Regions from separate parts of the Sinanaerobacter sp. ZZT-01 genome, predicted to be linked through region 2. Evidence: riboswitches for the same ligand, from Rfam matches in the RefSeq annotation. Region 2 holds a riboswitch; the other holds the start of a gene.
The links. Region 2 has a riboswitch for tetrahydrofolate ahead of U5921_RS08915 (folate family ECF transporter S component). Riboswitches for the same ligand answer to the same signal wherever they lie in the genome.
Positions count from the first base shown of each region.

Region 1: another riboswitch for tetrahydrofolate. It lies ahead of U5921_RS07470 (ECF transporter S component); the one in region 2 lies ahead of U5921_RS08915 (folate family ECF transporter S component).

Region 1 is NZ_CP141728.1:1,568,166-1,574,370, forward strand. It holds gene U5921_RS07465 (energy-coupling factor ABC transporter ATP-binding protein) at 1-663, shown strand, start outside; gene U5921_RS07470 (ECF transporter S component) at 721-1,638, opposite strand; THF riboswitch at 1,787-1,904, opposite strand; gene U5921_RS07475 (hypothetical protein) at 2,208-2,753, shown strand; gene U5921_RS07480 (polyphosphate polymerase domain-containing protein) at 2,770-3,465, shown strand; gene U5921_RS07485 (DUF4956 domain-containing protein) at 3,459-4,154, shown strand; gene U5921_RS07490 (CotH kinase family protein) at 4,193-5,806, shown strand; gene U5921_RS07495 (hypothetical protein) at 5,820-5,975, shown strand; gene U5921_RS07500 (MBOAT family protein) at 5,994-6,205, shown strand, end outside.
Region 2 is NZ_CP141728.1:1,855,462-1,861,666, reverse strand. It holds gene U5921_RS08940 (GNAT family N-acetyltransferase) at 1-1,011, opposite strand, end outside; gene U5921_RS08935 (LytR/AlgR family response regulator transcription factor) at 1,096-1,839, opposite strand; gene U5921_RS08930 (MFS transporter) at 1,888-3,057, opposite strand; gene U5921_RS08925 (DUF421 domain-containing protein) at 3,180-3,896, shown strand; gene U5921_RS08920 (DUF4363 family protein) at 3,962-4,282, shown strand; THF riboswitch at 4,302-4,395, shown strand; gene U5921_RS08915 (folate family ECF transporter S component) at 4,491-5,015, shown strand; gene U5921_RS08910 (pro-sigmaK processing inhibitor BofA family protein) at 5,028-5,303, opposite strand; gene U5921_RS08905 (YaaL family protein) at 5,380-5,601, shown strand; gene deoC (deoxyribose-phosphate aldolase) at 5,598-6,205, opposite strand, start outside.

The DNA.
Region 1 (6,205 bases), 290 kb from region 2:
TACTACGGGAAGACACTGGCTACAAACATTCCTCTTCTTGAAATTCCAAGGGGCGCAATTGTTGGTGTGCTGGGCAATAATGGAGCCGGTAAAAGTACGTTTGCTAAATGCTTATGCGGTCTTGAGAAGTCGGCACGGGGTATTTTGGAGATGGAAGGGAAAATTTATTCATCCAAACAACGTATTCGAGCCGGCTATATGGTTATGCAGGATGTAAATCATCAGCTTTTTACAGAGAGTGTATTGGATGAAATTTTACTGAGCATGCCAGGCGAGAATGAATTAGAGGAAAAGAAGATTGCAGAGAAACTGTTGGAAAGCTTGAATCTGTCCCAATATACAAAGCTGCACCCTATGTCACTTTCAGGCGGGCAAAAACAGCGCGTTGCAATTGGCAGTGCGATTGTTTCTAATAAAGAGATTATAGTGTTTGATGAACCCACAAGCGGCCTTGATTATAAAAATATGCTGGAAGTCGCGCATAATCTAGAACAGCTGAGTGCATTGGGAAAAACCTTGCTTATTATTACCCATGATCCGGAATTGCTTGCTCAATGTTGTAATTACTTCATGTTTATTGATAATGGGCAGATCGCTTGGAGCGGGGGCTGGAACGAACAGAACGAGATATATATTTCGAAATTTTTTGCACCTGCAATTTAATTGCTGAAATACTATGAAAAAGGGGGACTTGACCCCCTCTTTTTTTATCCATTGTAATTATTTTGAGATTCTATTTTTTTGGACTTTTGAAGATTGAGGAAGGAATTCATTTAAGCTATGATGCTTTTGAATAATAGCAAGCAGCATAACTACAAAGTAAACCTTAACCATATTGCTTAGAATTTCTTCAATGATACGAGGGATCCATACAGCCGCGAATGGGAATGCCTTCCATGCAGTAAAGATGGTTTCGCGTAATACGATTGTGTTAAGAGTAGTCACAAGCAAACCGCTGCCAATCATAGCAATCAGTAGTTGTGGAATCTGCCCTTTTTTATTATCGCCAAGAAGTTTTTTCGTTATAAAAAAATCAGAGATTAACAAAAGAATACCTAAAGCAGCACTGCTGATTAGTCCAACTGTTACAAAATTGATATAAGTATCCAAATTGGCTGAGGGGTCTTTTGTGTTCATTGTTCTTGTAATGAGAAGCTTGCTGATCAGGTGCATTTTATCTGTGTCAATCTGCTCCTTTTGTACATGATTGTAAAAATCATGCCCGATACCGTCAGCAGATAAAAATGTAATGTTGCAAAGAGCGATAATAAGTAAGAGAATCGAGCATGCGGCAACTGCAATTCTCATCTTTTTGCTGTCTTTATCTCTTAGTACCATCCATAATGCACCTCTGATAAACCCACCTGCAGCCACGACCAGAGTCATAAGGGGAATATAGGTCCCGTTTGGTTTTAAAAGATAGCCTAAAAAATCAGAAAGTCCAGAGACAACAGCGCCATATACAGGACCGAATAGGATAGAGGGCATAATAGAAAATATCCCTGAGATCCCAATACTTATTCCGTTTTGTCCAAATATAGGTATGTAAAAAGAAGATGTTGTTTTTAAAATAAGTGAAAGACTCAGAAAAACTGCAGATATTGTGATGCGGTGTATATATAAAGATGATTTCTTCAATTTAAATTCTCCCTTCTTAATGGAAACATGATAAAAAGCGTGATTTTAAATTGATGTATTAAGTTGTGAACATAAAAACACCTCCTGTTATGCAGCGAGGCTGCATAACAGGAGGCAAAATAAATAATGACACTGCTTCTTCTTATGCAGCAGCGGGATGCGAACTTTGTACCGTAAGCCTATAATCGGCTTTTCGTCCTTCTGACAACTCCCCGTTCAGAAGGCACTGAAAATCTTTTGATTTACGCACAAAATCCTACTCTGCTCATGATTATAATATTTTCTTTATGGTAGCATCCTTTTTTTATATTGTCAAATTAAACGGCTTCCCTGTATACATTTCTAATTTCAATGAATCAGAAAAAAGATTTCATGATAATTAATGAACTTTTTTAGAATAATATAAAAAAAGAGAATGACTACCTAGTACAGCTATTTTTTCATTTTTATAGTTTTTTTGTTATAATATACAGTTCTTTTCATTTACGCTGATTACATGGTATAATGAAAAAATAAAATATACGATAGGCTATAATACAAAAAATTAATAAGAAAGGTAAAGTAAATGGATGGATGCTTTTATTTTTAAGCTACCGCAATGGGAAGGAAAAATTTTATTTACCTATGATGCAGTTTCTTTATTGATCTTGCTTGCATCTATGACAGTCGGGGTATTCATTTGCTTGTGGGGGTATAAATATTTCCAAACCTTATGTCTAATGCTTGCCGCTAGTGGGTTTGGGTATCTTGCTATTGGAGTATTTAACAAACTGCCTGATAATATGATTTTAAAAATGTTTTTTTTTGTGAGTGTTGTCTTTTTAGGAATATGTATAAGCTTCTTTGCATTTAAAATCCTGATACGATTGTTTGAAAAATTAGGGCTTATAATATTTTTGAGAAAAAACTTATATCTTTTTTCTACCGTGATCGGAGCAACTGTGATCGGGAGTGTTGTCTATTATCATATTTTTAAAGATGTCTTAACTGCATGCCTCCTATTTGCCACATTTTGCGGCATAGGAATTGTACATCAAAGAAAACGTAAAAACACGCAAATCCATTTTAAGACTTATGACCAGCTGAGACAGATGAAATACCCAGACGAGCGGTAAGGAGGATTGATGATTTATGTTGGAAGTTCATAGAAGAGAACTAAAATATCTGATTTCCTTAACGGAAGCTGCAAATTTGAAAGCAAAACTAGGACAGCTGATGAAACCGGACCCCAATAATAAAGAAGATGGGTACTTAGTGCGTTCTTTGTATTTTGATACTTTATATGATTCGGATTTTGAAGATAAGGTGCAGGGTTATGACAACCGACAGAAAATTAGATTGAGAATTTATAACGTAAACGCTGATTTTGCAAAACTGGAGCTAAAAGAAAAAAGTGGGATTCATCAAAGAAAACGTTCCCTTACCGTATCAAGAACTGAAGCGGAGCAGATGTCACGCAGTGATTATTCATTCCTAGGTAATCGAGCAGAACCTTTTGCAAAATGGCTATATGCATTTATGCTAAGCAGAAATTACAAGCCCAAATGTGTTGTTGAGTATAATCGGCAAGCATATTATGTAGAGCAAAATGATATAAGAGTGACGATTGATGCTAATTTAAGAGCGACGGAGGCCAGCTTTGCACTTTTTCAACCCAATTTGATCACCTATCCTGTAAATAAACCAGGAGAGATCACATTAGAAGTAAAGTATAATAACTTTTTATTTACTTATATTAAAATTATACTCGGGCATATCGGGCGTACGCAGATTTCAAATAGTAAATATTGCAGGGCACGTATGGTTATGAAGAAAGGGAGGTGGTAATTTTGAAAGAATTCTTATACAATAATTTAATTGCAAACTCGGGTAACCTGACAATACCAGATGTAATCATCAACTTTTTGGCTGCTTGTGTCATCTGTGTTTTGATTTATATTTCTTATAAGATGTCACATTCCGGGCCGGTATACAGCGGAAGGTTTAATGTATCCATTATTATGATCACGTTAGTTACGACACTGGTGATGAATGTAATTGGAAATAATATTGCATTATCTTTAGGGATGGTGGGTGCACTTTCGATTGTTCGGTTTCGTACAGCGATAAAAGATACAAGAGATACGGCATATCTTTTTTGGGGAGTTGCAGTCGGGATCTGCTGTGGTGTGTCAGATTATTTAGTAGCTGGAATTGGTTCTGTTATTATCTTTATGTTCCTAGTGGTGTTTGGGCATATTCATAACAATGAAAGAATCATGGCTATTATTAAATTAGATAACCAAGCAATGGATGAGGTGGAAAAGAAAATAAATCTATTGTTTGGAGGAAGGGCTGTTTTACGAGTACAAAATACGCTTGTACAGGAGCAGTCAAGTGAGAGCATCTATGAACTCTCTGATAAATTATTGAGTGATGCTGAAAAAAAATATGGTTCTGTCATCAAGAATCTATCCAATATTGCAGGTGTGAAATCGATCAGCCTGGTGCGCCAAGATGATGAGATCAGCCAATAATTTTTATATCGCTTATAAGGGCAGTAGGAGAAAAGCAAATGACTCGAAAAAAACGACTCTATATTATATTGGGAATCAATATTTTATGTCTGTTGCTGCTGTTCTTTCTGCGCACGGGACAGAATCTGCTGAACTTAGCATCAGATGCAGTTAGTACACATACTTATTTTACACTTCCGGCGAACGAAGATGAAAGTGACCCCTTGCAATATATTTCAGAAGATTTTACAGTAGAAGACGGTTTCTATTCTAATTTGCCCATAGTTATTTTAAATCTGGACGGAGAAATTACAAATTATAAATCTTTTAGGAATGAAGAGGAGATTGTAGATGAATCGGTGGAAGAATGGACAACCGGATCGATTCAAATACTCAAGGCAGAGACAGGCTATACGCATTTGAGTGATACACCACAGAACCAGAGTAAAATTGAGATTAAAAAGCGCGGACATACCTCCTTTTCATTTGATAAATCACAATATAGGATTAACCTGATTCATACTGATGGCACGGAAAACTCATTGGATATACTAGGTATGGGAAGTGAAAACAGCTGGATTTTAAATGGAAGTATGGCAGATAAGAGCATGCTGCGGAATTATTTGGGCTATCGGATTGCTTCGGAGATCATGGAATCCAGTCCGGATAGCCAATATTGTGAGGTTATTTTTAAAGAAGATGGAACCTACCGTTATCAGGGGCTTTATCTTTTGCAGGAGTCCGTTTCCCGCAGTCCGGATCGAGTCAATATTGATTCGTACAAACCTAAAAATGTATATAGCAGTTATATCATTCGGAGAGACCGCTTTACTAATTTTGATATCATGCTTGAGACATATGGTCGTGTGAACCAAATATCCCCGCAGTGGATTGGTTTAAAATATCCATCGGATGAAAAAATAACAGATGAGACAAAAAAATTCATTGAAAATGATTTTTCTAAAATAGAAAAAATTATTTATTCAGATAAGAAGCCAATCTTTAAAACTTACAGCAGATACATTGACATAGATTCATTCGTAGATTATTTTCTAGTAAATGAATTTTTTGGAAATTACGATGCGGGAGAACATTCTACCTATATGTATAAAAATTCGGGGGAACGTCTCCAAATTGGTCCAGTATGGGATTTTGACCAAGCGATGAATAACTATTATCAAACGGAAATGGATCCTGAGACATTAGCATTTTATGAAAAACCACTATTTGACCACTTGTGCAAAGATAAAAGATTTATCAATTTGCTGAAAAAAAGATATGCAAAACTACGTAAGAGTAGTTTTAGTGAAGCTCACGTAATCAGTGTTATCGATGAGACGACTTCTTATTTATCTTCAGCAAGACGGCGAGAATGGTATCGGTGGGCTGCTGATTATGAAGATGATTCTTTTCTCAATCCGCATAATTATTATCTTCAGGATTTTATAAAAGACAATGTGATTATTAATCGCTTTAATGACTCCTATAATCAAGAAATTTATAATATAAAAACATATCTCAGAAAGCACGGAAAAATTATGCAGGTGGAATTAAGCAAGCTTTACAGGTTGACGGAGACAGACAGCTCGATCAAGGATGAGAAAGAACTGATTTTAGTAGTGGTTCTGCTGCTGTTTTTTGTACCGGCTATTCTGATTAATAGGAAAAAATAAAGGAGGCAAAAGATTGGAAACGATTGTAAGGCCTGAGGAAGTCGCGGAACGGCATTATTTTTTGGAATCGCTGTATCATATACATGCTATTTGGGGAATTCGAATTGCACTCATTATTATTGCAATCACAGCCGTTATGATTTATATAAAGTATTCTCGAAAAAAATAAAAGAAATGGAGAATCAAAGTGCTTTTTTCAAGTATTGTATTTTTATTTTACTTTTTTCCTGTTGTCTTTGTCCTATATTATGTTTTTTCTTTTTCAAGAAGATTACAAAATATTTGGCTATTAATCAGCAGCCTGGTATTTTATGCTTGGGGTGAGCCGGTTTATGTCTTTTTGATGCTCGCGTCGATCTTATTTAATTCGCTTATGGGATATCTTGTAGAACGGCGGAC
Region 2 (6,205 bases):
TTCTCCATTATACTCTTCCCGCAATATAGAGTAAATAATTTGGTCTATATACCCTCTTTGACTTTTATAATTTTGGCGTAACACGCCGTCACAATGCATACCAAGACCTTCATACAGCTTTATTCCACCCACATTATCCGGATATACATCCAACCAAAAACGATTCATATTTAATTCATGAAAGGCATATTCCAAAAGCCCTTTTATAACCTCTTTTCCATAGCCTCGTCTTTTTTCTGAAATGGCAATACGCCTTAATTCCCACTTGTTTGAAATATAGTCCAAACGATTTAAAGCATATCCTACCATTTTTTTGCTTACTTTTTCTTCAAAAACCAGCAACTCATGGTTTGGATCATAAATTTCTTTTCTATGTTCCTCCGGCGTACCAATCCAAAGATAATCTCTATTTTCACTGTGACTTTCCAAAGCTATGATGCTTTCAATATCTACTTCTCTTGCTTTTGTAACCCAAAGACGATCCGTTTCAAGCAAGCGCTCTCTTTTCTCTGCTGCTTCACAAAATGATTGACTTGCTAAAGATCTTAATGCATCATCACAAAGTCGACAAACTCGAATATACGGAACTTGAAATGCACCCCAATTTTGGTAATGCTTCATCGCATCCCGATTCCAATCATGAACCCACCATTCCAAGCGCTTCATTTTATTACTCTCAGCCAAATAGGCCAGATGAGCCACCATTTGTTTTCCGCACCCTTTTCCTCTCATATGCGGCTCTACATAAAGATCAACCAATGTAATCCCCGATTTACCTAGAAAAGTAGAGAAGCTTCGATGAAATAAAGCAAAGCCTGCCGGTTTGCCGTCTATTTCTGCAAGCAAAGCCTCTGCACCCTGCTTTTCAAACATCTCCTGTTCAATTGCTTGTACCGTTACAGATACCTGATCCAGCTCACGTTCATACGCTGCAAGATCTTTTATGTATTTAACGATTAAATCTGCATCCTCTTTCTGAGCCATCCGAATGTTTATCTTATTTGTATGCATACGCTTCTCCTCCTTTACCATGATCTAAATCTTATTATACGGTTTGGATTTGAAAAAACAAGCAGTCACACCCGAAAGGGCACTCTATGGAACGAAATGACACTTCCTTTTTATTACCTTATAAAACGTTTCGCTTACATAGCAGACCTCCTCTCTTTCATTAAAATAAAATGCCCAAAGCCTGCGGTTTAATTTTTTGCAGTCTTTTACTTTTTTCACGTTCACTGCAAAGCAGCGATGACACTTCATTATATAAGGCACATTCAGCCGTTCTAACAACTTAGTAAGACCTTCTCTTTTGCATTGCATAATTCCCTCCACCGTATATACAATGCAACTTTTACTTCTAGCCTCTAAAAATAAAATGGAATCGGTATTTAAAAACGTTTCTCCCTCAAAATGCTTTATGTAAATTAGTCTTGATTCGTGCAAACGCATTTTCTCTTTAACCGAGTCTTCAAGGAATTGACTTAACGCTCCTGATGAATTTTGATCTAAAAGCGGATTTATTAAGAAGCTATTTGTTTCATTGCGAGAAATATATGCCAATCCATGAAATGCTTTATCCGTAATAAAAATAATCGGCGTTAGTTTATATCTTGATTCTTTTCTTATTTTCTCTGCTAAGCAAAAACCATTCTCTTCTTTTTGAATCGATGCCAGAAAAACCAAATCAAAAGATCGTTGCTCTTGATAAATCAGTCTCAATGCTTCCTCTGAACGAGATGTTCTCAATAATTCTACTTCCTCCGTTAAGCTCATAATAATTATTTCGGCAATCATAGCGCAACGACTTCGGTTGCTGTCAACAAGTAAAATCGATACCATCTTTCCTCCACAAAAACTCTAAGTATTAAATAGAACCATAACCGATTTTTATACTTTATCATTTGCTTTGATATGTAATCGAAAGAATAAATACACGAATACTCCTATTAAATTCATAGCTGCAAATCCAAGGTACACTGCATTGATCCCAAAATGATCCATGAAATACCCACCAATCATTTGACACAAGATTGTACTTCCGTTACATGAAATCGCCTGTATAAATGACATTGCAATCCCCAAAAATGCAATCTCCACTACTTTCGCTGCATAACGAATAAATTCAATAAGAAGGATACCGTTTACGATTCCCTGTAAAAAAAACGTACTCATCAACAGCGAGGAAGAAGGCCCACTCCCATACCAAAAGAAGCGGCAGGCAGACAAAAGCATAGCGAATAAAATCATTCGTTCCAGTGTAAATTTAGCAGAAAAGCGGTGAACCCAAGCCATACATGGAGCTTCGCTCCCAGCCATCAGCAGAAAAACCAACCCAATTCCACCTAAGCTTCCTCCTCCACTTGTATATAGAAAACCAAAAAAAGTATTATTAGCAATGTTTGTTCCTAAAACAAAAAATGCACTTAATAATATCGCACAGTATTTTCTATTTCCTAAAAGCTCCAACATGCTGTCCGTATTTCGATTCTCTTTCTCTTCATAGTTTTCTCTCTCCTCTTTTAAATCAAACTTTTCTCTCATAATAATCCAAACCATAATACCAGCTGCAAATGAAGTCATTGAAAACAGAATAAAAATCCATTGCAGACCAAAATAAGAAGCCAATTGCCCGGCAATAAATACACCGCCTGCATAGCCAACAGCTCCCCACTTTCGAACAGAGCCAAAATCGTGACTTGCTTCTAAGGTCATCGTATCTGCCAATGGGCAAATCGGAACTTGAAAAAAGAATAATAGAATATAACCCATAAGAAAAAGATAAAAATCGGATATCTGCAAGAGAAATACAGGGACAAGAACCGCAGCAAAGCAGAGAAACAAAACTACATGTTTGTTATTATTTGTTTTATAATATATATTTCCCCAAACAGGTGCAGCAATGATACCAATTGCAGTTGCAGATGCTGTCACCATGCCGATCTGTGTCCCTTTAAATCCCAATCCAAGCAAGTATTGTCCAATTAATGGGAAGACCGATCCCATCGCCGCATAAACAAAAATATAAAGCAAAGCAAATTTATAATAGTTTTGTTTCATACTCATCTCCTGTTCAATTTCTTTTTTTCCTTTTCATTATATAACATATTTTTGCATAGGGTACAAAATTGTGTACAAAATAATTAATAATTATAATAATAAATAAGATTGGTAGGTGCAAAATGATTATTATATTAATAAGGACATTTATATTATATTTAGTCGTATTATTTGTGCTTCGGGTTATGGGAAAAGGTGAACTTTCTAAAATGGACCCTTTCCAAATGGTCATTCTTTTTATGATTGCCGAGTTAGCTTCACTCCCCATTGAATCTCCGGATGTTTCTCTGCTCAATGGCGTAACTGCATTATTTTCTTTACTGTTTCTTCAAGTATTGATTTCAATTATTTCTTTGAAAAGTGAGCGTTTTAAGAAAATAATAAGTGGAACTCCCTCTATTTTAATTGATCGAGGGGCGCTTGATTTACGTGAAATGAAACGTCTGCGAATCAGTATTGATGATTTAATCGAGCAGCTGCGTTTAAAAAATTATCCTTCCATCGCTGATTTGGATTATGCTATTTTAGAGGTAAATGGTGATTTAAGTGTTATTCCTTCACCAAATAAACGCCCCGCAACTCCTTCCGACTTGTCCATAAATATGAAGGAAGAAACACTCCCTATGGTACTCATTGCAGATGGAAATTTATATAGGCAAAACCTTTCTCGTTTAAATATTACCGAAAATGAGTTAAAGGGTGAACTTCTTACTCAAAAAATTACAAACTATAAAGATGTGTTTCTCTGTTATGCAGATGAAAAGAAAACACTTCACATTTATCAGCACGACGATCCGACAAATCCAGTGAAACATATTATTAAGGAGGGTGAAAATTAAAAATGCGGTCTTTTATCATATCACTTGTTACGATTCTCCTTACATTAGGAATCTGGGTTGCTTTCATGTTTTATTGTGAAGATAGTATCGATGACTTATCAAAAGATCTTGAAAATCAGATTATCACTGAAATTGAAAATGAGAACTGGGCTACAGCAGAAGAAGCATTTAAAGATTTTTCGGATCAATGGCATGAGAACAAAAAAATATATACTTTTTTCCTTGATACAAAAACCTTGCTTGATACTGATTTTTCCATAGGGCGAGCAGAAGCTTATATTAAATTGCAGGATAGCCCGTTAGCACTCGGTGAGTTATCATGCATTCAAGAACAGTTAAAGTTTCTCTATTTGAATGAAAAAATTTCCCTTGAAAATATTATGTAAGCATAGTATGCTAAAAAGCAGTAGAGTAAATATTGCGCGTAAAGTGTCATAAGATGGGATGTTGCTTATGAACGAAAAGTGAAGGCTTGCGGTGTAATATTGCGTCCACTACTGCATTAGAGAAATGAATAGGGAAATCACGAAGATCCTTTCCTCTTTAGTGTAGTTTTGTGCTATAGCTATATTAAATTAGAAAGGATTTTTTAGTATGAAAAAAAAGCTAACTACGCAGCATTTATTGCTGAGCACTCTTTTTGCTACAATCAGTATTATTTTAACTCGTTTCTTAGGCTTTTATCTTCCATTTCTGGGATTTAATTCGGTTCGTATTAGTCTAGGAAATATTCCACTTATCCTATCTAGTTTCCTCTTAGGTCCCTTTGCCGGTTCCATTACCGGCGTTTTAGCAGACTTGATCGGTGCTACTATGTTTCCAGCAGGTGCCTATTTCCCCGGATTTACATTGAGCTCATGTCTTACCGGCTTATTGCCCGGTTTGCTGAAACCTATATTAGGCGGGAAAATGAAATGGAAGAACGTCCTCTTGATTACACTGATAACAGAAACCATCTGCTCTATTGGCTTAATCACCTTATGGCTCTCCATTATATATGGGACAAGCTATTTTGCATTGCTATTACCAAGAATCCCTGTAACAGTTCTTATGACATTTGCATATTCTTCGTTAGTAACGCTCTTATACCAGCGCCTTCGAAAACAAATCAGCTCTTAAGCCATATATACTTTAAAAAGGAATCGCTGTAAGCAAAACCCATAAAAGGATTCCGGGCACGCCTAGTAAACCCACAATCGCTGCAGAAATAAAATTTAAAGCTAAATGAAATCCAAAACATCCGCCAATCCAATTAATTGCTAATATCGTAATCCCACCCAAAACACTGTTTATAATAAGCCGTACAATTAATTTAATTGGCACTAGAAACATATACCCTAAAACATAAAGCAGTAAAATGCCGATTGCATAGGCTAATAAAATTCCAATTTCAGCTTGCATATCCATAAAATCAACTCCCTCCCGTATAATTTATGATTACGAGCATAAAATAGAATGAAAAACGGAAAGGGATGTGAAAGTAATGTGGAAAAATTTTATTAACCTTCCTCAGCCAGTAACAGAAGAAAGTAAGCTAGTCAGCTCAATTAATAAAGCGCAAAGGGACTGGCGTGATGCAGAATCACGTTTCAACGAAGCCGTTGACGCAGATTTAATTGACCAAGCCATTTATGATATGCTCGCAGCAAGAACAAAATACGGTTATCTTATGAAATTAGCTAAAGAAAAAGGGCTCCACTGTTAGGAGTCCTTTTCTTCATTCTCTTTTAAAATAGCAACTGAAGCGCTCGCACCGATGCGGTCCGCTCCTGCTTCAATCATTTTCTTCATTGTTTCCAATGTTCGAATTCCGCCTGATGCCTTGATCTGCATGCTGCTACCTACCGTCTTTTTCATCAGTTCAACATGATGTACGGTTGCCCCTCCAGAAGAAAAACCCGTGGACGTTTTGACAAAGGCAGCTCCTGCCTCTTCTGCAAGATGGCACCCAATTACAATTTCTGTATCATTTAAAAGACAAGTCTCTAAAATCACCTTAACGATCGCATTGCTCTGTTTTGCTGTCTCAACTACTTTGCGAATATCTTCTCTCACAAAATCTAGTCTTCCATCTTTCAATGCGCCGACTGCAATTACCATATCAATTTCTTCTGCTCCTTGCGAACAGGCCCATTTTGTCTCAAATACTTTTGTCTCTGTACCACAAGCTCCTAAGGGAAACCCTATCACAGAAGCAATTTTTACCTTGCTGTCTATCAATTGCTTTTTTGCGAAACTAATATAACAAGCGTTGACACAAATTGCATAGAATTCATATTTCTTTGCTTCTTCGCAAATTTGAAGAATCT